DNA from 3 places in the Streptomyces sp. NPDC016459 genome. Region 3 is predicted to be linked to each of the others. Evidence: riboswitches for the same ligand, from Rfam matches in the RefSeq annotation. Region 3 holds a riboswitch; each other region holds the start of a gene.

What was found. A riboswitch is a leader RNA that binds a small molecule or an ion and turns the genes downstream of it on or off. The one in region 3 is predicted to bind cyclic di-AMP.
Positions count from the first base shown of each region.
Region 1: it holds a riboswitch for cyclic di-AMP, as region 3 does, so the genes downstream of both, ABZ567_RS12520 (M23 family metallopeptidase) here and ABZ567_RS18500 (transglycosylase SLT domain-containing protein) in region 3, are expected to answer to the same signal.
Region 2: it holds a riboswitch for cyclic di-AMP, as region 3 does, so the genes downstream of both, ABZ567_RS15210 (M23 family metallopeptidase) here and ABZ567_RS18500 (transglycosylase SLT domain-containing protein) in region 3, are expected to answer to the same signal.

Region 1 covers NZ_JBEYCR010000004.1:11,687-21,665, reverse strand. The annotation lists gene ABZ567_RS12540 (rhodanese-like domain-containing protein) at 1-268, shown strand, start outside; tRNA gene ABZ567_RS12535 (tRNA-Met) at 465-538, shown strand; gene ABZ567_RS12530 (MerR family transcriptional regulator) at 660-1,400, shown strand; gene ABZ567_RS12525 (PP2C family protein-serine/threonine phosphatase) at 1,526-2,737, shown strand; cyclic di-AMP (ydaO/yuaA leader) riboswitch at 2,939-3,084, shown strand; gene ABZ567_RS12520 (M23 family metallopeptidase) at 3,096-4,232, shown strand; gene ABZ567_RS12515 (PrsW family intramembrane metalloprotease) at 4,313-5,644, opposite strand; gene trmB (tRNA (guanosine(46)-N7)-methyltransferase TrmB) at 5,712-6,476, opposite strand; gene lhgO (L-2-hydroxyglutarate oxidase) at 6,549-7,733, opposite strand; gene ABZ567_RS12500 (MFS transporter) at 7,834-9,276, opposite strand; gene ABZ567_RS12495 (asparagine synthase-related protein) at 9,814-9,979, shown strand, end outside.
Region 2 covers NZ_JBEYCR010000005.1:106,559-116,537, reverse strand. The annotation lists gene ABZ567_RS15225 (GNAT family N-acetyltransferase) at 1-1,075, opposite strand, end outside; gene ABZ567_RS15220 (HPr family phosphocarrier protein) at 1,291-1,572, shown strand; gene ABZ567_RS15215 (GntR family transcriptional regulator) at 1,715-2,398, opposite strand; gene ABZ567_RS15210 (M23 family metallopeptidase) at 2,649-3,419, opposite strand; cyclic di-AMP (ydaO/yuaA leader) riboswitch at 3,432-3,597, opposite strand; gene ABZ567_RS15205 (pitrilysin family protein) at 3,838-5,235, opposite strand; gene ABZ567_RS15200 (pitrilysin family protein) at 5,232-6,590, opposite strand; gene ABZ567_RS15195 (DNA topoisomerase IV subunit A) at 6,772-9,228, shown strand; gene ABZ567_RS15190 (CobW family GTP-binding protein) at 9,266-9,979, opposite strand, start outside.
Region 3 covers NZ_JBEYCR010000006.1:405,319-415,297, reverse strand. The annotation lists gene ABZ567_RS18540 (serine hydrolase domain-containing protein) at 142-1,416, shown strand; gene ABZ567_RS18535 (GNAT family N-acetyltransferase) at 1,447-1,980, opposite strand; gene ABZ567_RS18530 (threonine/serine dehydratase) at 2,054-3,055, opposite strand; gene ABZ567_RS18525 (alpha/beta hydrolase) at 3,141-3,932, opposite strand; gene ABZ567_RS18520 (nitroreductase family deazaflavin-dependent oxidoreductase) at 4,085-4,522, shown strand; gene ABZ567_RS18515 (DMT family transporter) at 4,519-5,439, opposite strand; gene ABZ567_RS18510 (LysR substrate-binding domain-containing protein) at 5,511-6,389, shown strand; gene ABZ567_RS18505 (hypothetical protein) at 6,448-7,080, opposite strand; cyclic di-AMP (ydaO/yuaA leader) riboswitch at 7,421-7,604, shown strand; gene ABZ567_RS18500 (transglycosylase SLT domain-containing protein) at 7,609-8,490, shown strand; gene ABZ567_RS18495 (alpha/beta family hydrolase) at 8,484-9,770, opposite strand; gene ABZ567_RS18490 (alpha/beta hydrolase) at 9,891-9,979, opposite strand, start outside.

The DNA.
Region 1 (9,979 bases), on a different contig from region 3:
CCTGCCGACCGCGCTCATCGCCGAACAGGCCGAGCAGCTGCTCGACCGGTCCGTGCCGGTCGTCACGTACTGCTGGGGTCCCGGTTGCAACGGCGCTACGCGCGCCGCGCTGGCCCTCGCCGAGCTGGGCTTCCAGGTGAAGGAGATGCTCGGCGGCTTCGAGTACTGGGTGCGGGAGGGCTTTGCGTACGAGACCTGGGAAGGGCCCGCTGAGAAGGCCGCGGACCCGCTGACGGCGCCGATCGACTCGGACGACTGCGGCTGCTGACCGCGTGCCCACCGCCGCTGACCGGCGCCGATCCGCCCCCGGCCCCGCCCCTGACCGGCGCCCCATCCACCCCTGACTCCGTCGCTCACCGGCGGCGATCCGCCCCCGGCCCCGCCGCTGACCGCCTGCCGATCGGTTGCCGACGTAAACCGATTTCGTGATCGCCCCGGTCATGGCGTACAGTCGTGTTTACCGACGCGGGGTGGAGCAGCTCGGTAGCTCGCTGGGCTCATAACCCAGAGGTCGCAGGTTCAAATCCTGTCCCCGCTACTCAGTAGCAACGAAGGCCCGGATCCGATATCCATCGGATCCGGGCCTTCGTCGTGTCCGCGGCACCCGGCGGCCGCGTTCGCTTGACCTTGACGCGACGTCAAGATCTAGCGTTCTCGGTATGGAGTGGTCGATCCAAGAGGTCGCCAAGAAGGCCGGTACCACCAGCCGCACCCTCCGGCACTACGGAGAGCGCGGACTGCTGGAACCGAGCCGGATCGGCGCGAACGGTTACCGGTACTACGACCAGGCGGCGCTCGTGCGTCTGCAGCGGATCCTGCTGCTGCGCGAGCTCGGGCTCTCGCTGCCCGCCATCGCCGAGGTCCTCGCAGGGCAGCGGGACACGTCCGCCGCCCTTCGCACCCATCTCGCCCTCCTGGAGCAGGAGCGGGAGCGCATCGGACGCCAGATCGCGTCGGTGCGGACCACTCTCCACAAGACGGAGAACGGAGAAGAACTCATGGCCGACGAAGTGTTCGACGGTTTCGACCACACGGCGTACGAGGGGGAGGTCACCGAGCGCTGGGGCCGCGACGCGTACGAGAGGGGTGACCGCTGGTGGCGGTCGCTGGACGCCGGGCAGAAGAAGGCGTTCATGGACGAGCAGTCCGGCATCGCCCGCGACTTCGCGCGTGCGCTCGGGGACGGCCTGGCCGCCGACAGCGACGAGGTGCAGGCGATCGCGCGCCGCCAGGTCGCCTGGCTGACGCACACGACGGCGGTGACCAAGGAGTACGTGATCGGTCTCGGCCGGATGTACGTCGACGACCCGCGGTTCGCCGCGAACTACGACAAGCACGGTGAGGGGACCGCGGTCCTCGTCCGGGACGCGATGGAGATCTACGCGGAGCGGAACCTCTGAGGGAGCGGGCGCCCGCCCCGTACGCCAGTCGGCCCCGTGGGAGTCGCCGCCCGACGGGGCGGCGGCCACCCTGGTAGGGCGCGGTACCGACCGCGGCCGGGTACGGACCGGGCAGGAGAGCACAGGTGGGGCACCCCCTAGGAGCGGGCGGCGGTGAGCGGCGCGGCGGTGAGGGCCGCCGCACGTACGGGCGTGCCCGGCGGTTCATCCGGGCGCTGCCGCCGCTGGTCATCGCCGGCGGGGTCGTGTTCGACCTGCTGACACCGCCCGAGTACACCGCGGCGCCCCTCTTCTCCGCCGCCCCGCTGATCGCGGCGCCGTTCTTCTCCACCCTCACGACGCTCCTGACCGGCATCGCCGCCGTCCTCGCCTCCGTCGGGCTGCACCTCTACAACGGCACCGCCGACGAGGTCCCGACCCTGACCGAGACCCTGACCGTGATCACCGTGGCCGCGCTCGCCCTCCTCATCAGCCGGGTCGTGCGCAGGAGCGGTGAGCGGCTCGCCTCGGCGCGGGTCATCGCGGAGACCGCGCAGAAGGCGGTGCTGCCGACGCCCGCCGAGCGGATCGGGGGTATGCAGTGCGCGGCCCGCTACGAGGCGGCGCAGGCGGACGCGTTCATCGGGGGCGACCTGTTCGCCGTCCAGGACACCCCCTACGGGGTGCGGCTCGTGGTCGGCGACGTCCGCGGCAAGGGGATGGAGGCGGTCGAGGCCGTCGCCGTCGTCATCGGGGCCTTCCGGGAGGCGGCCGAGCAGGAGCGGAGCCTGGAGGGCGTGGCGCAGCGCCTGGAGCGGGCGCTGGCCCGAGAGGGCACCCGCAGGGACGAGCTCGACGCCGTCGAGGGGTTCACCACCGCCGTCCTCGCCGAGATCCCCCGCGGCGACGGGAGCGGCACCTTCGACGGTTTCGTACGGGTCGTCAATCGCGGGCACCCCCCGCCGCTGATGCTGCACGCGGACGGGCGCCTGGACACGCTGGAGCCGAGCGAACCGGCGCTGCCGCTCGGCATGGGCGATCTGGCGGCGTGGCCGGACCGGGCCGAGGGACGGCCGTACCCGCCGGGCGCGACGCTGCTCTTCTACACCGACGGCCTCTCGGAGGCGCGGAACGCGGCGGGTGTCTTCTACGACCCCGGGGAGCGGCTCGCCGGGCGGATCTTCCCGGGGCCGGAGGAGCTGCTGGACGCGCTGGTGGACGACGTGCGGCTGCACACGGGCGGTGGGGCGACGGACGACATGGCGCTGCTCGCCCTGAGTCGTCCGGCGACGGGGCAGCCGGAGCGGCGCCGCACGATGCCGGTGGTGCCGCCGGGCGGCTCCGGTCACCGGTCGTAGTCGGAAGGTATCGCTGCGATAACAATTGACACAACGTCAGATCGCAGGGGTTTGGGCGGTCTCTGCTGAAGGACGGTCAACTCGGGCCATTCCCGCCCAATTCCATGAATGATCAAGAGGAACGGCTTGGAATCGGGACCCCCTGTCTATTAACGTTCGATAACGCAGCGCGGTCGTCCCAGCCGCCGCAAGAGGCGGCACCGTGCGCACGCGCCGAATCCTGAAAGGGAACCGGGGAACCACCAATTGGGGTGAATCGGGCTCATCGCATCGCTGCGACGTGCCCGTAGGAGACCTTCCTGCTCCGAACCCGTCAGCTAACCCGGTAGGCGAGAAGGAAGGAAAGGAGCGCCCCTTCGTGGCGTCCAACACCCCCGCACCCGAGGCACCCTTCGACGCCTTCGGTGGCGGTGCGGGTCCCGCCGCGCCCGGCACCGAGTGGAATCCCACCGAGGACTCCCTCCGTGCCCAGAGCCGCTCCGGCGGCCGGCACCGGGTCGTCAAGCAGCGTTCCCACTTCGCCCGCTCCTCCACCGTCCTCGGCGTCGGTGTCATCGCGGCCGTCGGCGCCGGCGGCCTCGCCACCGCCCAGGAGAGGCCGCCCGTAGCCATCTCCTTGCCGGACCTCCCGGACCTAAACCTGCCGGACGCCCACGACCTCCCCGGCGTCGGCGACCTCCTCCCGGACGAGGACGCCGACACGGCCTCGGACATGGACCTGGCGGCCGCCGAGGCCCCCCGCTCCAACCCGAACCCGCTCACCGCCGCCACGTACACCACCCTCGACGACCAGCGGGGCGCGACGGCCGAGCAGGCCACCACGGCAGCCACCGGCACCGCCGACGCGGGCGAGGCCCTGCGCGCCCGCATCCTCCAGCAGGCCGAGCAGCAGCAGGCGTCCGCCGACGCCGCCGACAAGGCCGCGGCGGAGAAGGCGGCCGCGGAGAAGGCCGCGGCGGAGGCCGCGGCCAAGGCCGAGGCGGCGGAGAAGGCGGCCGCCGAGGCGAAGGCGAAGGCCGAGGCGGAGGCCAAGGCCAAGGCGGAGGAGGAGGCCAGGGCGAAGGCCGAGGCCGAGCGCCTCGCGCAGCTCGCCGCGAGCTACTCGATGCCCCTCTCCTCGTACTCCGTGAGCGCCACCTACATGCAGTCCGGCTCGATGTGGTCCTCCGGCCACCACACGGGCCTCGACTTCGCCGCCCCCACCGGCACCCCGCTCAAGGCGGTCCACGGCGCCACCGTGAAGTCGGCGGGCTGGTCCGGCTCGTACGGCTACCGGATCGTCCTGGAGCTGGCGGACGGCACCGAGGTCTGGTACTGCCACCTGTCGTCCATGACGGTCGGCGTCGGCCAGACCGTGGGCACCGGCGAGACGATCGGCCGCGTCGGCGCCACCGGCAACGTCACCGGCGCGCACCTCCACATGGAGGTGCACACGCCCGGCGGCTCCGGCATCGACCCGGCGGAGTGGCTCCGCTCGAAGGGCCTGACGGTCTGAGGGCCCTGACGGTCCGAGGGCCCCTGACGGTCTGGGGACCCTGACGGTCCGAGGGCCCTGAGGATGGCGGAGCGGGGCCTTCAGCTCCGGTACGGGTTGTAGCCGTCGTAGTCCAGGTACTGCGGGGGCGCCCACACCCGGCCCGTCGCCCTGGCCGCGTACGTGAGCGCCGGCGAGGCGACCTCGCGGCGCTGCCACAGGTGGTGCAGCAGCTCCTGCTCGCGGGCCGGGAAGTCGGGCCCGGCCGTGCCGCGCCTGGCCCGGTCCCGGAGCAGCGCCAGGGTCGTCGCGAAGGACTCGTACTCGCCCACCGTGCGTGCCGCCGACGGCCCGTACGTCCGGGCGGCGAACGAGCGGGCCAGCTGACGGGCCCGCATCGAGGAGAGCGCAAGCGGCTCGGCGGGGGAGAGCCAGCCCGCCGCCGCGTACGCCGGGAGCTCTCCGGATATCGTGCGCAGCTCCCGCTGCCGGCCCCACACCGCGAGCCAGGTCAGCAGGCCGAAGACGGGGACCATCAGCGCCCCGTACACCGCGAAGAAGGCCCAGGGGCCGCCGAAGGTGGCCGAGCCGTTCCAGGCGGCGTGCAGGCCCATGGCGAGCAGGAGCCCCGCGAGCGGCAGCAGCACCTTCCGGAGGCGCTTGCCGCGGGGAGCGAGCGCGGCGAAGCCGAAGCCGATGCCGGTGAGCACGGTGAACAGCGGATGCGCGAACGGCGACATGACGACCCGTACGAAGAAGGTCGCCGCGGTCACCGAGCCGAGACCGGAGGTGCCGAACTCCTGGTCCTCGCCGAAGGCGTTGCCGAGGTAGAGGATGTTCTCGGTGAAGGCGAAGCCGGTCGCGGTGAAACCGGCGATCACGACCCCGTCGACGAGACCGCCGAAGTTCCTTCTGCGGAAGAGGAACAGCAGCAGGATCGCAGCCGCCTTCGCGCTCTCCTCCACCACCGGGGCGACCACCGTCGCACCGAGGGTGTCCGCCGAGTCCGGGTCCGCGGTGGCCGTCGCTATCCAGCGGACCGCGAAGGAGTTCGCCAGGATGGCGACGAGCGCGGCGGCGAAGGCGCCCCACGCGAAGGCGAAGAGCAGGTTCTTCCACGGCCCCGGCTCGACCCGGTCGAGCCAGCGGAACGCGGCCATGAGCAGCGGTACGGGAAGTACGGCGAGCCCGAGGCCGACGAGGAAGCCCTCGGTGCCGGTCTGCTCGCGGACGAGGGCCAGGATGAACAGGGCGCAGATCGCGAGCACGGTGATGACGGCGACGGCCCGGACCAGTCGGCTGCGCCAGAAGGCCCGGTGCGGCCGGTACCGCCACTGGGACCGGTCGGCGGCGGCGGGGAAGGCCGGCTCCTCGGTGTCCCGGTGCGGGACGGGAGCGGTCTCCGGCTGGTCGGCGGGGGCGGGGTTCGACACGTGAGCGACCCTAACGACCCCCACCGACAGCGGGCGACGGGGTTACCGGATCAAGGGCGCCGCGCGGTCACTTCCGGCGGAAGAGGAGGTCGTGCACGACATGGCCCTTGTCCAGGCCCTGGCCCTCGAAGCGGGTGAGGGGCCGGAAGTCCGGGCGGGGCGCGTAACCGCCGTCGGCCAGGGTGTTCTCGAAGTCCGGGTGCGCGGAGAGCACCTCCAGCATCTGCTCGGCGTACTCCTCCCAGTCCGTGGCGCAGTGCAGTACGGCCCCGGGCTTCATCCGGGTCGCGAGGAGGCTCAGGAACTCGGGCTGGATGAGCCGCCGCTTGTGGTGGCGCGCCTTGGGCCACGGGTCGGGGAAGTAGACCCGGCAGCCGTCGAGTGAGTCCGTGGTGAGCATCTCGCGGAGCAGGATGATCGCGTCGCCGTTGGCGACCCGGACGTTCGTCAGACCGTTGCGGTCGGCGAGGCCGAGCAGATTGCCCTGGCCGGGCGTGTGCACGTCGACGGCGAGGATGCCGGTGCCGGGGTCGGCGGCGGCCATCTGCGCGGTCGCCTCGCCCATGCCGAAGCCGATCTCCAGGACGACCGGAAGCCCGCCGAACATCTCGCCGAGGTCGAGGACCCGCTTGCCGTCGATGTCGAGACCCCAGTCGGGCCACCGCTTCAGCATGGCCTCGGCCTGACCGGTGGTGACACGGCTGCGGCGCGGCTGGAAGCTGCGGATCCGGCGCTCGTGATGCGACCCGGCGGGGTCGGGCAGGGGGCCCTCGCCGGGGGCGAACCTCTGGCTGCCGCGTCGGGCGGGGGGCTGGGCGGGGTGCGGGGTCATCTCAGGCTGCTCAGACACAATGCCCCGATTCTACGGCGCCCCACCCACCACCGGGCCCGGCGCGGGGCCGGGTCACAGCAGGGCCAGCGCCCGGCCCGCCACCTCCCGGCCGATCGGCAGGGACGCCGTCGCCGCCGGCGACGGCGCGTTCAGCACGTGGACCGTCCGGGCGGCCTCGCGGATCAGGAAGTCGTCGACCAGGGTCCCGTCCCGCAGCACCGCCTGCGCCCGCACCCCCGCCGCCGCCCGGCGCAGGTCGGACTCCTCCACCACAGGAAGCAGCCGCCGCACCGCCTCGGTGAACGCCCGCTTCGACAGCGACCGGTGCAGCTCACCCGCCCCGTACCGCCAGTGCGCGCGCGCGATCGACCAAGAGCCGGGCCAGGCCAGGGTGGCGCCCAGCTCGCGCGGGCGGACGACGGACCAGCCGTACCCCTCCCTCGCCAGCGCCGGGACCGCGTTCGGCCCGATGTGGACTCCGCCGTCGATGCCCCGGGTCAGGTGCACCCCGAGGAACGGGAAGGCCGGGTCGGGCACCGGATAGACCAGACCCCGCACCAGCGAGGGGTCCGCGAGCTCGTAGTACTCGCCCCGGAAGGGGACGATCCGCATGCCCGGGTCGTCACCCGCGAGGAGCGCGATCCGGTCGCAGTGCAGCCCCGCGCAGTTCACCAGGACCCGCGCCCGCACCACCCGGCCGTCCGCCGTCCGCACGGCGACCCCCCACGGCCGCCGGTCGATCACGGTGACCTCCGCCCCGTACAGGATGCGGGCCCCGGAGGCCTCGGCGAGCCGCTCGGACACCGCCCCGTAGTCGCAGACGCCGGTGGTGCCGACGTGGATCGCGGCCAGGCCCCGCACCCGAGGCTCGTACTCGCTGATCTGCGCCGGTCCCAGCTCGCGGACCGGGATGCCGTTCTCCCGGCCGCGCTGCACGAGCGCGTGCAGCCGGGGCAGCTCCTCGCGCGCGGTGGCGACGACGAGCTTGCCCTTCACCTCGTACGGAATGTCCCATTCCGCGCAGAACTTGACCATCTCGGCCGCGCCCTCGACCGCGAACCGGGCCTTGAGCGAGCCCGGCCGGTAGTAGATCCCGCTGTGGATCACCCCGCTGTTGCGTCCGGTCTGGTGCCGCGCGAGGGCGTGCTCCTTCTCCAGGACCGTGACCCGGGTGCCGGGAGCGGCGCGCGTCAGGGCGTACGCCGTCGACAGACCGACGATCCCGCCGCCGATCACCAGCACGTCACAGTCAAACACCAGCGCCACCTCCCACCCCCGATAGTGCACTGGCCCACTGACAATCCCGTGAAACCTCGCGCGAGGGCACGAGACGCAGGTCACGCCACCGGGGCGGGCGTCACGCCGGGGTGACGAGCAGCGGCCTGGCCCGTTCCCGCAGCTCCATGACCCGCGGCTCGTTCCCGTACGGCTCCAGCCGGTGCAGCAGGTCCCGCACGTACTCCGTCGTCCGCGCCGAGGAGATCCGGCCGGCCACCTCCACCGCGCGCGTACCCGCCGCGCAGGCCGCGTCCAGGTTCCCCGACTCCAGCTCGGCGACGGCGGACACCACGAGCCGCAGCCCGTGCGAGCGGACGAACTCCTCGGTCGGCCGGGAGAGCGCCTGCTCGGTGAAGCGGCGCACCTCGTGGGGCGCCTTCAGGTCGCGGTAGCACTCCGCCGCGTCGGCGCAGAACCGGTCGTACGAGTAGAAGCCCAGCCAGGTCGGGTCGGCGTCGCCCTCCCGGGAGCGCTCGAGCCAGCCCTCGGCGGACTTGAGCGCGGCCGCGGCCGCGACCCCGTCACCTGCCTTCGCGTGCGCGCGTGCCTCGACGAGCCGGAAGAAGGACATGGTGCGGGCGGTGGCCAGGCCCCGGTTCCGCTCCAGTGCGGCCTGGGCGAGGTCCACGCCCTCGTCGGCGAAGCCCCGGTAGGTGGCCTGGAGGGACATGGAGGCGAGGACGTAGCCGCCGAGGGGCACGTCGGCGGCCGCGCGGGCGAGCCGCAGCGCCTGGATGTAGTAGCGCTGGGCGGCCTCCTGCTGTCCGGTGTCGAAGGCCATCCAGCCGGCGAGCCGGGTGAGCTCGGCGGTCGCGCCGAACAGGGCCCGGCCGACCTCGTCGGAGTACGAGGAGAGGAGGAGGGGTGCGGCGTCCACGCGTAAGCACTCGGGGACCATGGACGACCGCCAGTCCCCGCCGCCGTACTTGGAGTCCCAGCGGCGCGCGTCCTCGGCGGCCTCGCGGAGTTTGGCGACGTCGCTGTGGCCCACGCGCGCGTGCTCCGTGACGGTGGCGGCCGTGATGCCGCCCGCCGCGCGGGGTGCCTCGCGCTCCACCGACGGGTCGGCGGGCGTTATCAGCCAGCGGGACGCGGGCGTCGCGTACGCGCTCACCGCGAAGGACCCGGCGAGCGACTGCCAGATCCCGCCACCGCCGGCCCGCCGGCCGGCGAGGTCGAGCCGGTACAGATCGGTGGCCGAGCGCACCGCCTCGCCCACGTCACGCGGGAAGGCGAGACCCACCTCGGGCGCCGGGTCGGCGTCGGCCAGCCCGATCTCGTGCAGCGGCACGGGCCGGCCCAGCTTCTGCCCGATCGCGGCGGCGATCAGGTGCGGGGCGGCGCCCTGCGGCACCATGCCCTTGGCCACCCAGCGGGCGACCGAGGTCTTGTCGTACCGAAGCGTCAGACCCCGCTGCGCACCGAGGTCGTTGACGCGCCGGGCGAGCCCGGCGTTGCTGATTCCCGCGAGGGCGAGAACCGTGCCGAGCTTTTCGTTCGGCCCGCGTTGCTCCCTGGACATGACGCCACCCCTCGACCACCCAGCCGGCCGCCACGACGCCGGGCATAGGCGTGCGGCATTCGTCAACACAGCGTAGTTCGCCGCATCCCTACCGTTAAGGGGCAGAGTTCCGTATGGCGAGATTGTTGTGTGAAAGGCCGACGGGTCGGACCGGTGGCCAGGATCGTGCTCCCGCCGTGTGGCCGTGCGCCCGGCCGTGCGCTCTCCAGAGGCCTCCTGGGGAGCGCTTCCATGAGGAGCGCGTGGGTCGGCCCACTCGGCCGGGATCGGTGTCCCGGACCGGTGGGCTGGGGGAGACCGCCGCCCCATTCCCCGCGGGCGGCGGCCGGCACCGGGAGGCGCAAGCGCCTCCCGGGCTGCCGGTGACCAGTGGGAAGCGGTGTGCGCGGGCGAAGGCCCGGACACCTTCCACCCCCGCCGGGGAGGGTCGATATTTGGCCGAATGACGCCGGTGTCCAACTGGCCCATGCCAGGGGCGCATTCAGCTTTCGCGCGCGTGCACCCGGACCCCGCCCCGTGCGCCGTGGTCGTGGCAGCATGTCTCCCACCGGAACGGACGTGGAGGCGCCGATGCGATGGCTGGTGGGCTGGAGCAGCGTCGCCGCGAGCTTCGCGACGACGACCGGCACGCGGGCGGGGTCGGTGAGCGGCTCGTACGGCGGCGGGTACGGCCGGCGGAGCTCGTACGACGGCGGGTACGAGA
Region 2 (9,979 bases), on a different contig from region 3:
TCCCGAAGGCGTTGGGGCCGATGATCCGCATCCCGTAGGAGCGTGCCTGCCGTACGAGCTGCCGCTGCCGTTCGCGGCCGTCCGCCCCGCTCTCCGCGTATCCGGCGGAGAGGACGACCAGGCCCCGTACGCCGTGCTCGCCGCAGTCCGCGACGGCCTCCGGCACCCGTTCGGCGGGGACCGCGACGATCGCGAGGTCGACGGGTTCCCCGATGGCGCCGACGGACGGGTAGGCGAGGACACCGTCGAGCTCCGACGCCTCGCCGGAGGGGAGCGCGGCGTTGACCGCGTACACGCGTCCGGTGAAGTCGGCTCCGAGGAGGTTGCGGAGGACGGTGCGGCCGACGCCGCCGGGGGCGCGCCCGGCTCCGACGACGGCGACGGACCGGGGGGTGAGGAGGCGCTGTACGGAGCGTGCCTCGGCCCGCTGCTCCCGTGCGCGCTGGACGGCGAGGGACCGGTCGGTGGGTTCGAGGTCGAGATGGAGCCGGACGGAGCCGTCCTCGAAGCTGCGCTTCTGGGTGTAGCCCGCGTCCGTGAAGACCTTGATCATCTTGGTGTTGGCGGGCAGGACCTCGGCGGCGAAGCGCCGGATGTTCCGTTCGCGCGCGACCGCCGCGATGTGTTCGAGCAGGGCGGAGGCGACACCGCGTCCCTGATGGGCGTCCTGCACGAGGAAGGCGACCTCGGCCTCGTCGGCCGGCGCGGAGGCGGGCAGTCCGCGGTCGTCGATGCGGTCGTAGCGCACGGTGGCGATGAACTCGCCGCCCACCGTCGCCGCGAGCCCGACCCGGTCCACGAAGTCGTGATGGGTGAAGCGGTGGACGTCCTTGGCGGAGAGCCGCGGGTAGGGGGCGAAGAAGCGGTAGTACTTCGACTCGTCCGAGACCTGCTCGTAGAAGCTGACGAGGCGGTCGGCGTCGTCGGTGGTGATGGGCCTGATGCGCGCGGTGCCGCCGTCGCGGAGCACCACGTCCGCTTCCCAGTGGTCGGGGTAGTCGTGGTCCGGTGGTTCAGGACGCGCCTGTGGTGCCGGGTGTTCGGCCGCTTCCGACTGCTCCGACGCGCTCTGCATGGGGCCAGCCTACGGCCGCGACACGGCCGTGGCACCGCTCGCGCGGAGGGTGTGCGCCGTGCAAGGTAGGGGCACGCCGTGCAAGGTGGCAGCACGCCGGGCGCGGCAGGAGCGGGCCGGAAGGCGGTCCGATCCGGGCCGGAGGTCGGCGTGGAGCACCGGGCGTCCCGTGAGAGACTGGTCTAGACAACCGCTAAGACTTGAAGGGCAACACCATGGCTGAGCGCCGCGTCAACGTCGGCTGGGCCGAGGGCCTGCACGCCCGCCCCGCGTCCATCTTCGTCCGTGCCGCCACGGCTTCCGGCGTTCCGGTGACGATCGCCAAGTCCGACGGCACCCCGGTGAACGCCGCCTCCATGCTCGCGGTGCTCGGCCTGGGCGCGCAGGGGGGCGAGGAGATCGTCCTCGCTTCGGAGGCCGAGGGCGCCGAGGCCGCTCTGGACCGTCTGGCGAAGCTGGTCGCCGAGGGTCTCGACGAGCTCCCCGAGACCGTCTGAGCCGGGTCGACCTTCTCGTACGGCGAAAGGCCGTGGCTGCCGGAATTCCGGCGGCCACGGCCTTTTACATTTCCCCCCGAGCGACTTCGGGCAGCACGGGACCAGCCCGCCGAATTCGCATTCTTTGTATACGGTGTGCGCGTTAAGTCCGGGCGCTCGCCGTGTTGACGACATGTTGCGAAACCCTCACACGGCCGCGCGTCGGCCTTTTGAGGCGGTGCAGCGGCTGCGAGCGCTCCGCGTGCAGCGCGGTCAGCGCCCGCGCCCGCTCGGCGTCACCGCGCGCGAGGGCGTCCACGATCGCGCCGCGCTCGGCCCAGGCCTCCACCGGCTGCGCGGGCTCCTCGACCGCGTACATCCAGGCGATCTTGTGGCGCAGCTGGGTCAGCAGCGCCGTGAGGGCCGGGCTGCCGGAGGCCTGCGCCAGCGTCTCGTGGAACCAGCCGCCGAGCGAGCGCAGATCCTCGCCCTGGCCGCGCCTGGCCCGCTCCTGCCCCAGCCTGACCAGGCCCCGCAGCACCTTGAGGTGGGCCTCGGTGCGCCGCTGGGCGGCTCGTGCGGCGCCCAGGGGTTCGAGCAGCGCCCGCATGTCGAGCAGGTCGGCCGCCTCCTGCTCGGTGGGCTCGGCGACATGCGCGCCCGCATGGCGTCGGGTGACGACGAAGCCCTCGGACTCCAAGGTGCGCAGGGCCTCGCGGACCGGGACCCGGGAGACCCCGTACCGACGGGCGAGCTGTTCCTCGGTCAGCCGGCTGCCCCGCTCGAAGACGCCGGAGACGATGTCGTCCCGGATCGCCGTGCATACCGAGTGCGCGGGAATGCGCATGTCCGACCTCCGCCTTGGTCTGCGCGAGACAATTCTTGAGGCGCCTGTTCTGCGCCCGATCTGCGACTCTATTGCAGCGCGCCGGAATTTCCGATGCCCCAGCGGAATATGGAAGCCTTTTGACCGACGAAAAGCCCCGGCTCAGCACGAGCCGGGGCTTTTGCGACGCGACGCGGACCGGCCCTCGGGGGGCCGCGGTGCGGTCGGGGGGGTACGGGGTGCGGTGACGGGGGCGCGGCGGCGCCGTGCGTCAGACGCTGACGCCTCGGGCCCGGAGGTAGGCGACCGGGTTGATGTCGGAGCCGTACTCGGAGCTCGTACGCGCCTCGAAGTGCAGGTGCGGGCCGGTCGAGTTGCCGGTCGAGCCGGAGATGCCTATCTGCTGGCCCGGTTCGACGCTCTGGCCGACGTAGACGCCGATGGAGGAGAGGTGACCGTACTGGGTGTACGTGCCGTCGTTCATCCGGATGACGATGTTGTTGCCGTACGCGCCGCCCCAGCCGGCCTCGACGACGGTCCCGGAGCCGACGGAGACGACGCTGCTGCCGTAGCCGGCGTGGAAGTCGACGCCGGAGTGGCTCCCGGAGGACCAGAGCGAGCCGCCGGTCTGGTAACCGGTGGACACGTACGAGCCGGCGACGGGGAGCTGGAAGGAGTTCAGACGGCGGCGCTCGGCCTCACGGGCGGCGCGCTCCTCCGCCTCACGGATCTCCTTTGCGCGGGCCTCCGCCTTGCGCTTCGCCTCGGCTTCGGCCTTCGCCTTCGCGGCGGCCTCGAAGGCCTCCTGCTCCTGGGCGGCGGCCTGGGCGTTGATCCGGTCCACGAGGGAGTCCTCGGTGATCACCTTGGTGAGCCCGGTGTCCTCGACGGAGCGGTTGTCCGCGTCGGCGGCGAGTGCCGGGGAGGCGAGGGTTCCGATGACGCCGGTGGTGGCGAGTGTCGCGGCGCCGGCGAAGCCCAGGCTGCGGCGCGCCATCCGGCTCGAACCACGATGCTTCCCGGTGGCACGGGTGAACGCCATGTAGTGGCTGATCCTTTCCTTCCCTCTCGCCTACCGGGTTAGCTGACGGGTTCGGAGCAGGAAGGTCTCCTACGAGCCCCTCCGTACGAGACGAAGGCGCCCGATTCACCCCAGGGACTACGTGTGGGTCCCCGGCTCCCCAGGCTCGCGCCTGACGGGGACTCGGCGATGACTGTCCGGTTGCCGCGGGTGCGGCGGGTGCAACTGCCGAACAGACGCACCGACGCTATGCGGATCGTCTTTCAATCACCAACCGGACCGGCCTGTTTGTAAGACATGCCACAGAGCAAACGATCACCCTTGCTGCCAATACGGACAAAGGGGAGGGCTCCGACGACATCGTTCGTCGGAGCCCTCCCCGTGCCCCTTTTCTCAGGAGCCGGTCGGAACCGGTCCGGACAGGGGCCGGGAGCCGGAATCAGCCCGTCACGACGGTGACTTCACCGATGCCCAGCGCGCGCACCGGGTCCGCGATCTGCGCCGCGTCACCCACGAGCACCGTGACGAGCCGGTCCACCGGGAAGGCGCTGACCACGGCCGCTGTCGCCTCGACCGTGCCCGTCTCGGCCAGGCGCGCGTACAACTGGGCCTGGTAGTCGTCCGGAAGGTGCTGCTCGACCTGGTCGGCGAGCGTCCCGGCGACCGAGGCGGCCGTCTCGTACTTGAGCGGGGCGACCCCGACCAGGTTCTGCACGGCCGTCTCGCGCTCGGCGTCGGTCAGGCCCTCGGCGGCCAGCGTCCGCAGCACCTTCCACAGGTCGTCGAGCGCCGGGCCCGTGTTGGGCGTGTCGACGGAACCGCTGATGGCGAGCATCGCGGCTCCGTTCCCCTGACTGTCGGAGCGGAGCACCTGCGCGAAGGCGCGCACCCCGTAGGTGTAGCCCTTCTCCTCGCGCAGCACCCGGTCGAGTCGCGAGGTGAGGGTGCCGCCGAGGCAGTACGTGCCCAGGACCTGGGCCGACCAGACGCGGTCGTGCCGGTCGGGACCGATGCGGCCGATCAGCAACTGGGTCTGGACGGCGCCGGGTCGGTCCACGATGACGACCCGTCCGGTGTCGTCGGCGGTGATCGGCGGCATCGGGAGCGGTTCGGCCGGCTCGCCGGTCCAGGCGCCCAGGGTCTCGGCGAGGACCTTGTCCAGGTCGACGCCGGTCAGGTCGCCGACGACCACGGCGGTGGCCGTGGCGGGCCGGACGTACGCCTCGTAGAAGGCGCGGACCGCGGCCGCGTCGATCGCCTCGACGGTCTCCTCGGTGCCCTGGCGCGGCCGGGACATCCGCGACTCGGCCGGGAAGAGCTCCTTGGAGAGCTGCTTGGCGGCGCGACGGGCGGGACTGGCCGTCTCGTGCGGGATCTCGTCGAGACGGTTGCGCACCAGGCGCTCGATCTCGGTGTCCAGGAACGCCGGGGCGATCAGGGCCTCGGAGAGCAGCGCGAGGGCCTTGGGCAGCCGGGAGACGGGGACCTCCAGGGAGACCCGTACGCCCGGGTGGTCGGCGTGCGCGTCGAGCGTGGCGCCGCAGCGCTCCAGCTCGGCCGCGAACTCCTCGGCGCTGCGCCGGTCGGTTCCCTCGGAGAGCGCGCGGGCCATGATGGTGGCGACACCGTCGAGACCGGCGGGCTCGGCGTCCAGCGGGGCCGGCAGGAAGAGCTCCACGGCCACGACCTGCTGGCCGGGGCGGTGGCTGGTCAGCAGCGTCAGGCCGTTGTCCAGCTTGCCGCGGTCCGGGGCGGGGAAGGCCCAGGGCCTGGCGACGCCGGGCGTCGGCTGGGGGTGGAAGTCCATGCTCGTCAAGGACACGGCTGCGTCGGTCACTGGTCCGCTCCCTCTGCGTCGTCATCGCCGTCGGCGTGGTCGCTCTGCCCGGTCGCCAGGGGCTCGTAGACGAGCACCGCGCGGTTGTCGGGGCGCAGCGCGGCCGCGGCGGCCGCCCGCACCTCGTCCGCGGTGATGTCCAGGACCCGGTCGACGGCCGTGAGGGCGAGCTGCGGGTCGCCGAACAGCACGGCGTAACGGCACAGTTCGTCGGCACGGCCGGCGACGGTGCCGAGGCGGTCGAGCCATTCGCGCTCCAACTGGGCCTGCGCGCGCTCCATCTCCTCCGGCGTGGGGCCCTCGGCGGCGAACCGGGCGAGCTCCTCGTCGACGGCCGCCTCGATCTGGGGGACCTCGACGCCCCCGGAGGTCTTGACGTCCAGCCAGCCGAGCGATGGCGCTCCGGCGAGCCGCAGCAGGCCGAAGCCGGCGGCGACGGCCGTACGGTCGCGGCGGACCAGACGGTTGTGCAGACGGGACGACTCGCCACCGCCGAGCACCGTCAGGGCCAGGTCGGCGGCGTCGCACTCGCGCGTGCCGTCGTGGGGCAGCCGGTAGGCGGCCATCAGCGCGCGGGCCGGGACCTCCTCCTCGACGACCTCGCGCAGCTGCTCGCCGATGACCTCGGGCAGGTCGCCGGAGCGCGGTTCGGGCTTGCCGTCGTGGCCGGGGATGGAGCCGAAGTACTTCTCGACCCAGGCGAGGGTCTCCTCCGGGTCGATGTCGCCGACGATCGACAGCACCGCGTTGTTCGGGGCGTAGTACGTGCGGAAGAAGTTCCGCGCGTCCTCCAGGGTGGCCGCGTCCAGGTCGGCCATGGAGCCGATCGGCGTGTGGTGGTAGGGGTGGCCCTCCGGGTAGGCGAGGGCGGTCAGCTTCTCGAACGCCGTGCCGTACGGCACGTTGTCGTAGCGCTGGCGGCGCTCGTTCTTGACGACGTCCCGCTGGTTCTCCATGGACTCGTCGTCCAGGGCGGCGAGCAGCGAGCCCATGCGGTCGGCCTCCAACCAGAGAGCGAGCTCCAGCTGGTGCGTGGGCATGGTCTCGAAGTAGTTGGTGCGCTCGAAGCTCGTCGTGCCGTTGAGCGAGCCGCCCGCACCCTGCACCAGCTCGAAGTGCCCGTTGCCGTGGACCTGCTTCGAGCCCTGGAACATCAGGTGCTCGAAGAGGTGGGCGAGGCCCGTGCGGCCCGGGACCTCGTGCCGTGAGCCGACGTCGTACCAGAGGCAGACCGCGGCGACCGGGGTCAGGTGGTCCTCCGAGAGCACCACGCGCAGGCCGTTCGCCAACCGGTGCTCGGTCGCTGTGAGGCCGCCGGAGCCGGCCTCGGCCGTGGCCGTGTGACCCATGGGCATGTACGTCCCTTCGATCGCGATGTGAAAAGGTCCTGCCACTGTATGCAAGCGCGCCGACACCTGACGAAGTTCCCGTCCCTTCGAGAAGTCCCTCTTCCGGGTCGCGGTCGGCGTTGTCGGTGGCAAGGTCCACAATGGTCCGCGTCAGTTCAACCATGTTGGTGAAGGAGCCGCAGCCGCGATGGCCCGCCGCAGCACGAAGACACCGCCGCCGGACGACGCGTTCGAGGAGCGAATCCTCGACATCGACGTCGTCGACGAGATGCAGGGCTCCTTCCTCGAGTACGCGTACTCGGTGATCTACTCGCGTGCCCTCCCCGACGCCCGGGACGGCATGAAGCCCGTCCAGCGCCGCATCGTCTACCAGATGGGCGAGATGGGGCTTCGCCCCGACCGGGGCTTCGTCAAGTGCGCCCGCGTCGTCGGCGAGGTGATGGGCAAGCTCCACCCGCACGGCGACGCCTCGATCTACGACGCCATGGTGCGCATGGCGCAGCCCTTCTCCATGCGCCTCCCCCTCGTCGACGGCCACGGCAACTTCGGCTCCCTCGGCAACGACGACCCGCCGGCCGCCATGCGGTACACCGAGTCGCGGATGGCTCCGGCCGCGCTGCTCATGACCGAGTCCATCGACGAGGACACGGTCGACTTCTCGCCGAACTACGACGGCCAGGAGCGGGAGCCGGCGGCGCTGCCCGCCGCCTACCCGAACCTGCTGGTCAACGGCGCGTCCGGCATCGCGGTCGGCATGGCGACCAACATGCCCCCGCACAACCTCGGCGAGGTCATCGCCGCGGCCCGCCATCTGATCCGCCACCCCGGCGCCGACCTCGAGACGCTGATGCGTTTCGTGCCCGGCCCCGACCTGCCGACCGGTGGCCGGATCGTCGGCCTCTCCGGCATCAAGGACGCGTACGAATCGGGCCGCGGCTCGTTCAAGATCCGCGCCACGACGAGCGTGGAGACCGTGACGGCCCGGCGCAAGGGCATCGTCGTCACCGAGCTGCCCTTCACGGTCGGCCCCGAGAAGGTCATCTCCAAGATCAAGGACCTGGTCGGCTCCAAGAAGCTCCAGGGCATCGCGGACGTCAAGGACCTCACCGACCGCAACCACGGCCTTCGCCTGGTCATCGAGATCAAGAACGGCTTCGTGCCGGAGGCGGTCCTCGAGCAGCTCTACAAGCTGACGCCGATGGAGGAGTCCTTCGGCATCAACAACGTGGCGCTGGTCGACGGCCAGCCCCTCACCCTCGGTCTCAAGGAGCTCCTGGAGGTCTACCTCGACCACCGCTTCGAGGTGGTCCGGCGCCGCTCCGAGTTCCGCAGGACCAAGAAGCGCGACCGGCTCCACCTCGTGCTCGGCCTGCTCGTCGCGTTGCTCGACATCGACGAGGTCATCCGCCTCATCCGGGAGAGCGACAACTCCGCGCAGGCCAAGGAGCGCCTGATGGAGCGCTTCTCCCTGAGCGAGATCCAGACGCAGTACATCCTGGACACCCCGCTGCGCCGCCTCACCCGGTTCGACCGGATTGAACTGGAGAGCGAGCGCGACCGTCTCAACGGCGAGATCGACGAGCTGACCGGCATCCTGGACTCCGACGCGGAGCTGCGCAAGCTGGTCTCGGCGGAACTGGCCGCGGTCGCCAAGAAGTTCGCGACGGACCGGCGGACGGTCCTGCTGGAGTCGGCCGGTGCGCCCGTCGCGGCCGTGTCCCTGGAGGTCGCGGACGACCCGTGCCGGGTGCTGCTGTCCTCCACCGGACTGCTCGCCCGTACGGCGACGGCGGAGCTGCCGGAGGCCGACCCGGACGCGAAGCGCGTCAAGCACGACGTGATCCTGTCGGCGGTGGCCGCCACGCAGCGCGGCGACATCGGCGCGGTGACCTCGAAGGGGCGGCTGTTGCGGATCGCGGTCATCGACCTGCCGCAACTTCCGGACACCGCGAGCGTCCCGAACCTGGCGGGCGGTGCGCCACTGTCCGAGTTCCTGTCCCTGGAGGCCGACGAGACCGTGGTCTGCCTCACCACGCTCGACGAGTCCTCGCCCGGGCTGGCCATCGGTACGCGCCAGGGCGTGGTGAAGCGCGTGGTGCCCGACTATCCGGCGAACAAGGACGAGCTGGAGGTCATCTCGCTCAAGGACGGTGACCGGATCGTCGGCGCGACCGAGCTGCGGACGGGCGAGGAGGACCTGGTCTTCATCACCTCCGACGCCCAGCTGCTCCGCTACCCGGCCTCGCAGGTACGGCCCCAGGGCCGCCCGGCCGGCGGCATGGCGGGCGTCAAGCTGTCGGCGGGCGCCGAGGTGCTCTCGTTCACGACGGTCGACCCTGCCGCCGACGCCGTCGTCTTCACCGTCGCGGGCTCCACGGGCACCCTGGACTCGGCGGGTACGTCGGCGAAGCTGACGCCCTTCGACCAGTACCCGCGCAAGGGCCGGGCGACCGGCGGTGTCCGCTGCCAGCGCTTCCTGAGGGGCGAGGACGTCCTGATCCTGGCGTGGGCGGGTGCCGCGCCGGCCCGCGCGGCCCAGAAGACCGGCACCCCGGTGGACCTCCCGGAGATGGACCCGCGCCGAGACGGCTCGGGCACCCCGCTCCCCCGCCCGGTGGACGTGGTGGCGGGCCCGGCGAGCTAGGACGGCCGTCGGAGGCGGCCCCCGCCCGCCCTGGGGGTCAGGGCGCCTCCGGCTCTTCCTCGGTCTGCTGTACGTATCGCAGGACGCCCCACATGCTGTGCCCGTCGGGGGCGTCCTGCGGCCCGTTCTGCTCGCAGGACGCCAGCTGCTTGCCCAGTCCCGCCGCGTCGACGCCGGAACCGATCAGGACGAGCTGGGTGAGCCGCTCCTCGCCCTCGGGCCACCGCTCGGGATAGAAGCGCAGGAAACGGCCGACGGCGTGGACGGTGTAGCGGTTGTCCGGGTCCGCGGCGCCGAAGTCGACGAAGCCCTTGATCCGGTAGAGGCCCTCGGGCCGGGCGTCGAGGAAGGCCATCAGCCGGCGCGGGTGGAGCGGGGTCGTGGCCGTCAGGGACACGGTCTCGTACGCCGCGTGCGGGTGGGCGTGCGGGCCGCCCCCGCCGTCCTCCCCGCCCCCGCCGTCCTCGCCCTCCGGGCCGTACAGGATGTCCTCGATGGACATCTGCCCCTCGATCTCCCCCTCGGGCACCACCCGGTCGAAGAGCAGTTCCGGGTCGATCCGTCCGTACGCCGCCTCGACCACGACGGCCTTCCCCGCCAGGCCCGCCACCGCCTCGCGGACGGAGCGCAGCCGGTCCCCGGGGACCCGGTCGGCCTTGTTCACGACGACGAGGTCGGCGATCGGCAGATGCCGGTCGGTCTCGGGGTGCCGCTGCCGGGTGGCGGAGAACTCGGCCGCGTCGACGACCTG
Region 3 (9,979 bases):
CCGTGTCAGGAACCGATTCCGGACGTTGGCACTCATGATCCATGGGTACCGGGGGCCAGGCCCGGCCGGTTCTCCCCTGCCCCGCGGCGCACCACAGCCGTGTGCCGTGCCGAACGATCCGGAAGAAGCCGAGGAATCACCGTGCCCCTGTCGTCACACCGACGCCTGGCCGTGAGCGCCACCCTGATCGCCGCGCTCGCCGCGAGCGTCGCCCCCGCCACCAGCGCGTTCGCCGCCCCCAGCGCCCCCGTCTCCCCCACCGCCGCCGAGACTCCCGCCGTTCCCGGGCCCGACATGGCCGGCGTCGTCGCCGCCCTCGACGCGGCGATGGACAACGGTGCCCCGGGGGCGATGGCCCGGTTCACCGGGCCCGACGGGGTCCGCAGCCGGACCGTCGGCGTCCAGGACCGCGTCTCGGGCGCGCCGATGGACATCCAGGCGCGCTTCCGCATCGGCAGCGTCAGCAAGACGTTCTCCACGGTCGTGCTGCTGCAGCTGGTGGAGGAGGGGAGGCTGGAGCTCGACGCGCCGGTCAACAGCTATCTGCCGGGTCTGCTGCCCGACGACCGCATCACGGTCCGTCATCTGCTGACGCACCGCAGCGGGCTGGCCGACTACACGAACGCGATGTTCGCCCGGACCGTGCCGGGCTTCGAAGCCGTGCGGAACCGGGTGTTCAGCTACCAGGAACTCGTCGACCTCTCCCTGAGCGAGCCGCGGACCACCGAGCCGGGCGTGTCCTACAAGTACTCGAACGCCAACTTCGTGGTGGTCGGCATGCTCATCGAGAAGGCCACGGGACGGCCCGTGGCCGACGCGTACGAGCGCCGCATCTTCAAGCCGCTGAAACTGCGCAAGACGTCGTACGTCCACCCCGACACCAGGATCAAGGGCACGCACGTACGCGGTTATCTGCACCCCGACGAGGTCGGCGGCGCGCTCGTGGACTCCACGGAGCAGACCGTCTCCTGGGCGCAGTCCGCCGGGGCCGTGATCTCCAGCCCCGCCGATCTGAACACGTTCACCAGCGCCCTGATGCGGGGCCGGCTGCTGTCCCCGGCGATGATGGAGGCGATGACGACGGTCACGCCGACCGACGCCACCCACACCCGTTTCTACGGGCTCGGTCTGCGGCGCTACGACCTGTCGTGCGGTGCGCAGGTGTACGGGCACACGGGCACGGTTCAGGGCTTCTACACGTACGCGTTCTCGACCCGCGACGGGCGCCGCAGCCTGTCCGCCGTGGCGAACACCTCGAACCACGGTGCCGCGAACACGGCTCTCGGTGGCACGCTGGAGGCCGCGTTCTGCGGCAAGAAGCCCGCGGCCGCGGCGTCCTCGCGCGTCGCCGCCTCTCCCTCGGCCGGTGACCTGACGGCGCTGCCCGCGGAGCGGGACCTGCCCGAGCGGCACTGAGCGCACCCCTGACGGGGGCGCGCAGGGGGCTCAGGCCTCGTATTCGGTGAGGTCGATCGCGTAGACGCGCAGGGGGACGTCGAAGGCCGGGTGGTTCGTCTCGCGCTCGGCCGTCATGCCGAGCTTGCCGATGACGTTCTCGGAGGCCTGGTTGCTGATGTGCGTGATGGCGACGACCCGGTCGAGCCCGCGGTCCTGGAGGGCGAACTCCAGGACCGCGTGGGCGGCCTCGGAGGCGTACCCCTGACCCCAGAACGGCCTGCCGAGGCGCCAGCCGATCTCCACGTCCGGCATGACCTCCGGCAGGAACTCGGGCAGGGATAGGCCGGCGAAGCCGATGAGTTCGCCCGACGCGATGAGCTCGACGGCGAAGAGTCCGAATCCCTCCTCGTCCCACTCCTCCTCGTACCGCTCGATGTCCTCGGCGGTCTGCTCCAGGTCGCGGACCGAACCGTCGCCGATCCAGCGCATGACCTCGGGGTCGGCGTTGATCTCGGCCAGCGGGACGAGGTCGTCGTCGCTCCAGCGTCGGAGGATGAGACGGGGGGTACGAATTTCGGTCATGACCCCATCCTGACGCACGGCGCGAGCCCACCGCGCCACCGGCCCCCACAGGGCACCGGACTGCTCCCGACGCCTATGCGGTGGGGTGCGTGAGGTCCGTGGGGTCGGTGTTCGCCCCGCAGAGGACGACGCAGATCTTCTCCCCCGGTGCGGGACGGTAGCCGTGGTCCGTGGGGCCCGGGCGGTCCGGGGCCGTGAGGGCGGCCAGGGCGGTGGCGGCGGCGTGCTCCACGGCGAGACGGCGGTCGTCCCACAGCTTCCGGCGGACGCGGACGATCTCCGTGTCGGGCACGAGGACGGTGCGGACACCGTCGTGTCGGGCGGTCTCCAGGGCGGTGGCGGAGACACGGCGGGCGCCGAGCGAGTCGGCCGCCACGGAGTCGACCGTCACGTCGACGGGGCGCCCGGCCCGGAGCGCGGCGTCGAGCGCACGGCACTGCTCGGGTTCGACGGCGATGGTCCGGATGCCGTGGTGCCGGGCGGCGGTGGCGACGCCGGCGAAGAGGCCGCCGCCGCCGACCGAGACGACGACGGTGTCGAGATCGGGGATCCGCTCGTGGATCTCGTCGAGCAGGGTGCCGGCCCCGGCGGCGATCAGGGGATGGTCGTAGGCGTGCGAGGCGAGGGCGCCGGTCTCGGCCGCGAACGCCTCGCAGGCGGTGAGCGCTTCGGCGTACTCCGTGCCGACGAGCCGCACGTCGGCGCCCAGGCCGATGAGCTTGTCGGCCTTCACCCGGGGGGCGGTGGTCGGCAGGAAGACCGTGGCGGGGACGCCCTGGCGGAGGGCGGCCCAGGCGCAGGCGAGGCCCGCGTTGCCGCCGGAGGCGATGGTGACGCCGGCGGCGGGGAGCGTGCCCTCCTCCCGGTGCGAGAGGAGGAAGTTCTGCGCGCCACGGGCCTTGAAGGAGCCGGTGTGCTGCATGAGTTCCAGGGCGAGGTGGAGCGTGTACGGCTCTGCACCGGAGGCGGGGCCGGGGCCTTGTCCGGGCTCGGGCCGGGTGATCGTGACGGGGCGGACGTGGCCCGCGATCCGGTCGGCGGCGGTCGTGATGTCGGCGTACGTGAGGCTGGGCACCTGAAGCTCCTGGAGGGGGTGGCGGGGCGCGGGGAAGGGCGGCCGGCACCCGTGGTCCCACGGGCACGGTCGGCCTCCGGCCCCGTCAGCCGCCGTCCTGGCCGGGTGACGGCGCCGGGGTGTCCGACAGCGCGCGGGCGAGCGCCGTGGCGAATCCCTCCGCGTTGTCCAGCATCAGGTTGTGACCGGCGCCGGGGACCTCGATCACCGGGACACCGAATCCCGCCGCCTTCTCCGCGTCGGGGTCGGGCCGGCTGAACTCGCCCACCAGGAAGGTCCGGGGCAACGGGAGAGCGGCGAGGAGGTCACCCGGCGCGGGCACGCTGCCCTCGACGAGGGCGGTCGCGCTGCGGTGGACGGCGCGCGGGTCGGCGAGGCGCAGCCGGGCGGCGTAGTCGGCGCGGCGGGCCACGGCCAGCATCCGGGCGAACCCCGACGCCACGAACGTGTCCTCGTCCAGGGCGGCCACCGGGGAGCTGAACGCGCCGCCGCCCGCGTACAGGTTGGGCTCGGCCACCACGAGCCGGGCCACGAGGTCCGGGCGCGCGGCTGCCAGATGGATCGTCACGGCGCCGCCCATGGAGTGCCCGACCAGGTCCACGCCCGTGAGTCCGAGGTGGTCCAGGACGGCGGCCAGCGCCGCGGCCTGGGACTCCATGCGGTAGTCGAAGTCGGTGGGCCGGTCGCTCAGCCCGTGGCCGAGGAGATCCACGAGCAGCGCCCGGCCGCCGCCGAGGGCGGGGTGCGTGGCGATGTGGGCGAAGTCCGACGCTCCCGTGCACCCGAGGCCGTGGACGAACACGCGCACGGGCCCGTCTCCGGGGAGGTCGATCCACCGGATGTACGCCTCGTGATCCGTGAGGAACAACTCCCGCATGCCGATTGCTCTCCCTGTGTCGCCACTCGTTTCTGTCAGGGGCCACCCTAGGAGTCGGCACTGACAACCGGGGTCCCGCCCCCTGGCGACACGTCCGATAACGTCTCAGGGGACGCGGCAGTCGGCCGGTGCCCCCGCCCGGAAGGATCTCCATGCCCCTAGAAGGCGACTACGAGCCCAGCCCCTCGACGTGGGTGCGTGAACAGGTCGAGCTGTACGAATCGTCCGGCGGCACCCAGGGCACGACCATGCGTGGCCTGCCCGTCGTCCTGGTCACGACCGTCGGAGCGAAGAGCGGCAAGCTGCGCAAGACCCCGCTCATGCGGGTCGAGCACGAGGGCGCGTACGCGCTCGTGGCCTCGAACGGCGGGGCGGTGAAGCACCCTGTCTGGTACCACAACCTCGTCGCCTCGCCGCTCGTGGAACTCCGCGACGGCACGCGCGCGTGGGATATGAAGGCCCGTCTGGTCACGGGCGAGGAACACCGGGCCTGGTGGGAGCGGGCCGTCGCCGCGTTCCCCGACTACGCGGACTACCAGCGCAAGACCGAGCGGGAGATCCCCGTCTTCGTCGTCGAGCGGACCGACTAGGAGCGAGCGGGCAAGGGCGGCCCGGAGGCGTCCGCCGCTCGGGGCTTCCGGGCCGGTCCTGTCCCCGCCCTCGTCAGGGCCACCCCCACCAGGACGACCGCCATGCCCGCCACCACCCGTGCCGTCAGCGGCTCGCCGAGGACCAGCGCGCCGAGGGTCACGGAGACCACCGGCAGCAGGTAGCCGACCGTGGCGGCGGCGGTCGGGCCCTCGTCGGCGATCATCCGGTAGTTCAGGTGGAACGTGAGGCCGGTGGCGAAGATCCCGAGGACGACGACGGCGAGGATCCCCGCCCAGGTCACCGTCGCCGACCCGCCGACCGCGAGGGCGGGCGTGCTCAGGCCGGTCGCCGTGAGGAGTTGCGCGGCGGACAGCGCCAGAGGCGCGGTGCGCCGACCGGTGAGGTGGCGGGCCATGTACGCGAAGGCCACGGCGTAGCTGGCGGAGGCGCCGAGGAGCGCGAGGGCGCCCCAGCTCATCAAGCCGGAGCCGTGGCTCCAGGGCGCGAAGATCAGCAGGACGCCGGCGAAGCCGAGCACGAGGCCGGCCGACCGGGCGGCGCGCAGGGGGCCCTCGGTGCGCAGGGCAAGGCCGATGACGAGTGACCAGAGTGGAGTGGTGGCGTTGAGGACGCCCGCGACCCCGCTGTCCACGGTCTGCTCGCCGATCGAGAAGAGCAGGAACGGCAGCGCGTTGCAGAAGAAGGCGGCGACGACGAGCCGCCCCCAGGTGGCCCGGTCCCGGGGCAGCCGCTGTCCCGCCCCGTAGGCGAGCGCGAGGAGCACCGCCGCGCCGAGCAGGCAGCGGACGAAGGTGATCCATCCCGGGGTGAGGCCCTCGTTGAGGGAGATCTTGATCCAGAGGAAGCCCGAGCCCCAGAGCAGGGCCAGCACGCCCATGCGTATCGCCGATGTCATGTCCTCACGGTCCTTCACCCCATCCAACAGGACAAGCGATGGTTCGTGTATCCAGCGTTAAGCTGTGCTACATGCTGGATGTGAGACGTCTGCAGGTGCTCCGGGCCGTGGTGAGCAGTGGTTCCGTCACCGCCGCCGCCGCGCACCTGGGTTACACGCCCTCCGCCGTGAGTCAGCAGATCGGTGTCCTGGAGAAGGAGGCCGGTATCGCGCTGCTCGAACGGTTCGGCCGGGGCGTGCGGCCGACCGCCGCCGGGCGGCTGCTCACCGAGCACGCCGCCGTCATCGCCCGTCAGGTCGCGGAGGCCGAGACCGCGCTCGCCGATCTGCGGGCGGGCCGTACCGGCCACATCTCGGTCCGCTACTTCGCGACGGCCGGCGCGGATCTCGTCGCGCCCGCCCTGGCCCGTTTCCGCGTCGAACACCCGCGCGTACGCGTCGAGTTGAGGATCGCCGACGGCGCTCCCGACGAGGACGCGGACCTCACCCTGGTCGTACGTCCCCGGAGCGGTGGCCCCGGCACGCCGGGCGACGGGCTCCGGCTCGTCCATCTGCTCGACGACCCCTACCGGGCCGTGCTGCCCAAGGGCCACCCGCTCGCCGTCCGCCGCACCGCCGTGGACCTGGCCGAGCTGGCCGCCGAACCCTGGGTCGGCAGCGAGCGCCCCGGCCCGTGCCTCGACGCGGTCATGGACGCATGCGCGGCGGCCGGGTTCACCCCGGCCATCGCGGTGGAGTGCGAGGAGTACGCCACCGCGCAGGGCTTCGTCGCGGCCGGTCTCGGTGTCAGCCTGATCCCCCTGATGGGCCTGGGCAGCCGCCACCCGAACGTGGTCGTCCGCAAGGTCCGGGGTCCGGAGCCGGTCCGCGCGATCCACGCGGCGGTGCGGGAGTCCTCGCTCAGCCTGCCCGCCGTACAGGGGCTCCTCACGGCGCTCCGGCAGGTGTGAGCGGACGGGACGGGGCGGCGATCCCGCGGTCGCCCCTCGGCCGTACGGCGGGTAGCGGTCAGCGGCCGGCGTGCGCGGCGCGGTGGATCGCGGCGTCGAGGAGGGCGAGGGCGTCGGCGGCGGTACGGCCGGGTGCCCGGTTCCAGGGCCCGATCAGCTCCCGCCATCCCCGTGACCGCAGTTCGGCCATGATCCAGGCGGCTGCCTCGTTCATCGTGGTCTCACCGCCGTAGCCGAGGCGGTGCGCTGCGAGCAGGGCGCCGCAGACGCATCGGGCTCCTCGCGCGTCCCGCAGTCTGTACGGGGCGTTCTGCCAGCCCCATTCCGTCAGGACGAGGCGCGCGTAGCCGAGGTGGACCGAGGGGCGCAGTTCGGGCTGGCCGATTCGGCGCCAGGCGTGCAGCCGGTCGGGCAGCAGGGCGCCGATCCGGCCGGGGAGCCGGCGTTCGACGGGGAGGGGCGGCGGCAGTGCGTCGAGCGCGTCGGCGACGAGGCGGTCCACCGGCAGGGTGAGCAGAGCCCGCCATCTCTCGGGGTCCGGCGCGGTGCCGGGCGTGGGCACGGATGGGTCCGCGGGCGACGGGGAGGCGGTCCAGTCCGTGACGATCCGCTGCCAGGTGGCGCTCTCGTAGAGGGCGGCGGCCTCGCGGTCGAGGGTGTCGGGGTCGATCAGGGCGGCGGAGGGGGACATCCGTGCGGCTCCTCGGTCGGGGGCACCATCCTTCACGACGAATGTCGGCTTTGCGTGTTATGCCCTTGAGCGCCCCTTCGATCGACACCCCCTTTCCGGAGAATTTCCCCATAAGCAGAATTAAGGAGCATATTCGGACAATAGATCCCTGGTGACGCGACTCACTTCCCCGGGCACTCCCCCGCCTCGCGAGCCGACGCGAGGCGGGCCCCGCAAGGGAGTTCGGCGGTCCGGAAGAACGGGTGATCTTGAATTCGGTGAATTCCGTGATCCTTTCACCGGGAACGCACCACCACTCCCCTTGTCCTTTTCAGCATTACTGGCCTACGGTCACCTCCATTCGAGCGGATCGCCGAATCCTGCCACCGCTCGAAATACCTCACTTTCACCCGACGGCAGGAGCGGGGGACCCACGAATACGCCGACCCGGATTCCGGATCGGCTCGGGGTGAAGCCGCGTGCGCGCGGCCGGACATCTCCAGTCCGAACCCGACAGCTCACCCCGCAGGCGCCGGAGAGGAAACCCCCATGCCTGCACACGGTAAGCACCGCCGCCCCCGACGCCACGCTGTTTCGCGTGGACTCGCCCTGGTCGGAACGGGTGGGGCCGCCCTGGCTCTCCCGCTGATCACCCCCGCCACATCCGGCGCCGCGCCCGTCTCCGGAGCCCCGGACCTGGCCGCCCGCCCCGCCGCCGCCCTCGTCGCTCACGCCGCCGCACCGGCCGCGGCCAAGGCTCCCGGCGCCCCCGCCGCAGCCCGCACCTATACGGTCGTCAGCGGTGACTCGCTTTCCCTGATCGCCCAGAAGAAGGGAATTCAGGGCGGCTGGAAGACTCTTTATAAGATCAACCGGAGCGCGGTGGGTGACAATCCGTCACTTATCCGTCCGGGCCTTGAACTGACGCTCGGTCGGGATTCCGCGAAGACCACCGCCGCGCAGAAGAAGACCGGTTCGACCGATCGGGCGAGCCGCTCCGAGCGCCGCGCGGCCGCCCCGGCCGTCGCGAAGGCCACGGGCGCCTCCGCGGCGCAGGCCGCTCCCGCCGCCGCTCCCGTCAAGGCCGCCCCGGCCGCCGCCGTCCAGTACACGAACAACCTCGACGGCTGGATCCGGGAGTCGCTGGACATCATGGCCCAGCGCGGCATCCCCGGTTCCTACGACGGAATCCTGCGCAACATCATGCGCGAGTCGTCCGGCAACCCCCGGGCGATCAACAACTGGGACTCCAACGCCGTGGCCGGAACCCCCTCGAAGGGCCTCCTCCAGGTGATCCAGCCGACCTTCGACGCCTACCACGTACCGGGCACGTCGACGGACCTCTACGACCCGGTCGCCAACATCACCGCCGCCTGCAACTACGCGGCCGACCGTTACGGCTCCATCGACAACGTCAACGGACCCTACTGATCCCGGAAGTGCCGGGTGAACCAGGCGGCGGCGAGCTCCGCCACCTCCTCCAGGGCACCCGGCTCCTCGAACAGATGAGTGGCCCCGGCCACGACGGCCAGCCGGTTCTCGCACCGCAGCCGGGCCCCGGCCCGTCGGTTGAGGTCGAGGACGAGCGCGTCCCCGCCTCCCACGATGAGCAGCGTCGGAGCCCTGACCTGGGCCAGGTGATCGGCCGCGAGGTCGGGGCGGCCACCGCGTGAGACGACGGCGGCCACGGAGGACGCGGGAGCGGCCGCCGCCCACAGGGCGGCGGCCGCTCCCGTGCTCGCCCCGAAGTAGCCGAGCGGGAGGCCGCCGCTGCCGGGCCGAGCGGTGAGCCACTCCGTGGCGTCGGCAAGCCGGCCCGCGAGCAGCGGGGTGTCGAAGACACGGGCCCGGTCGCCCGCCTCCGCCTCGGTGAGGAGGTCGAAGAGGAGCGTTCCGAGACCCGCCCGGTTGAGCGCCGCCGCGACCGCGCGGTTACGGGGGCTGCGCCGGCCGCTGCCGCTCCCGTGGGCGAACAGGACGATGCCGGCGGCCTCCTCGGGCACCGCGAGCCGTCCGGTGAGCGTGGCTCCGGTGACCGGGACGCGTACGTCCGTCTCGTGGACCACCGGGCCGCGCGTGGCCCGGTTCCGGTCCAGGCAGGCGATGACCTCGGCGTCGGGGGTCTGCGTGAAGTCCCGGTAGAACTGTCCGATCGCGTAGAACAGCTCCGGAGTGTGGACGCTGAGGGTCTCGTCGGCCTCACCGCCGAGCCGGGCCGTCCAGCCCGGCGGGGCGACCGGGACCGCGAGGACGATCCGGGCGGCGCCCCTGGCGCGTACCACCCGGCAGGCCGCCAGGGCCGTGGCGCCGGTCGCGAGACCGTCGTCGACGACGAGGACCGTCCGCCCTTCGAGCGGCACGGAGGGCCTGCTGCCCCGGTAGCGCGTGGCCCGCCGGTCGAGCTCGGCGAGCTCGCGCCGCTCCACGGCCGCGAGATCGCGCGCGTCCGCGCCGGTCTCGCGCATCACCCGCTCGTTGACCACCCGGACACCACCCTCGCCGAGCGCGCCCATCGCGAGTTCCGGCTGGCGGGGCAGTCCCAGCTTCCGTACGAGACAGATGTCGAGCGGCGCGTCGAGGGCGTCGGCGACCTCGGCGGCCACCGGCACACCACCGCGCGGGAGACCGAGCACCACGACGTCCAGGCCCTTGAGATGGCCGAGTCGGGTGGCGAGCTGCCGGCCCGCGTCGATCCGGTCGCTGAAGTACATGGCCGCCGCCTTTCCGCCTGCGCGGCTCCGGCCCGGGACGAGCGGAATGCCCGTCCCCCTGCCCGTGTCTCCAGGGTAGACGCGTCGGCGACGGCGGCCGGGTCGGCGGCGAGGGGCCCGTCAGGCGGCGAGGAAGGCCTCGATGGCCTCGGCGAGGGCCTGCGGGGTCTCCTCGGGCGCGTAGTGGCCGGCGTCCTTGAGGACTTCGA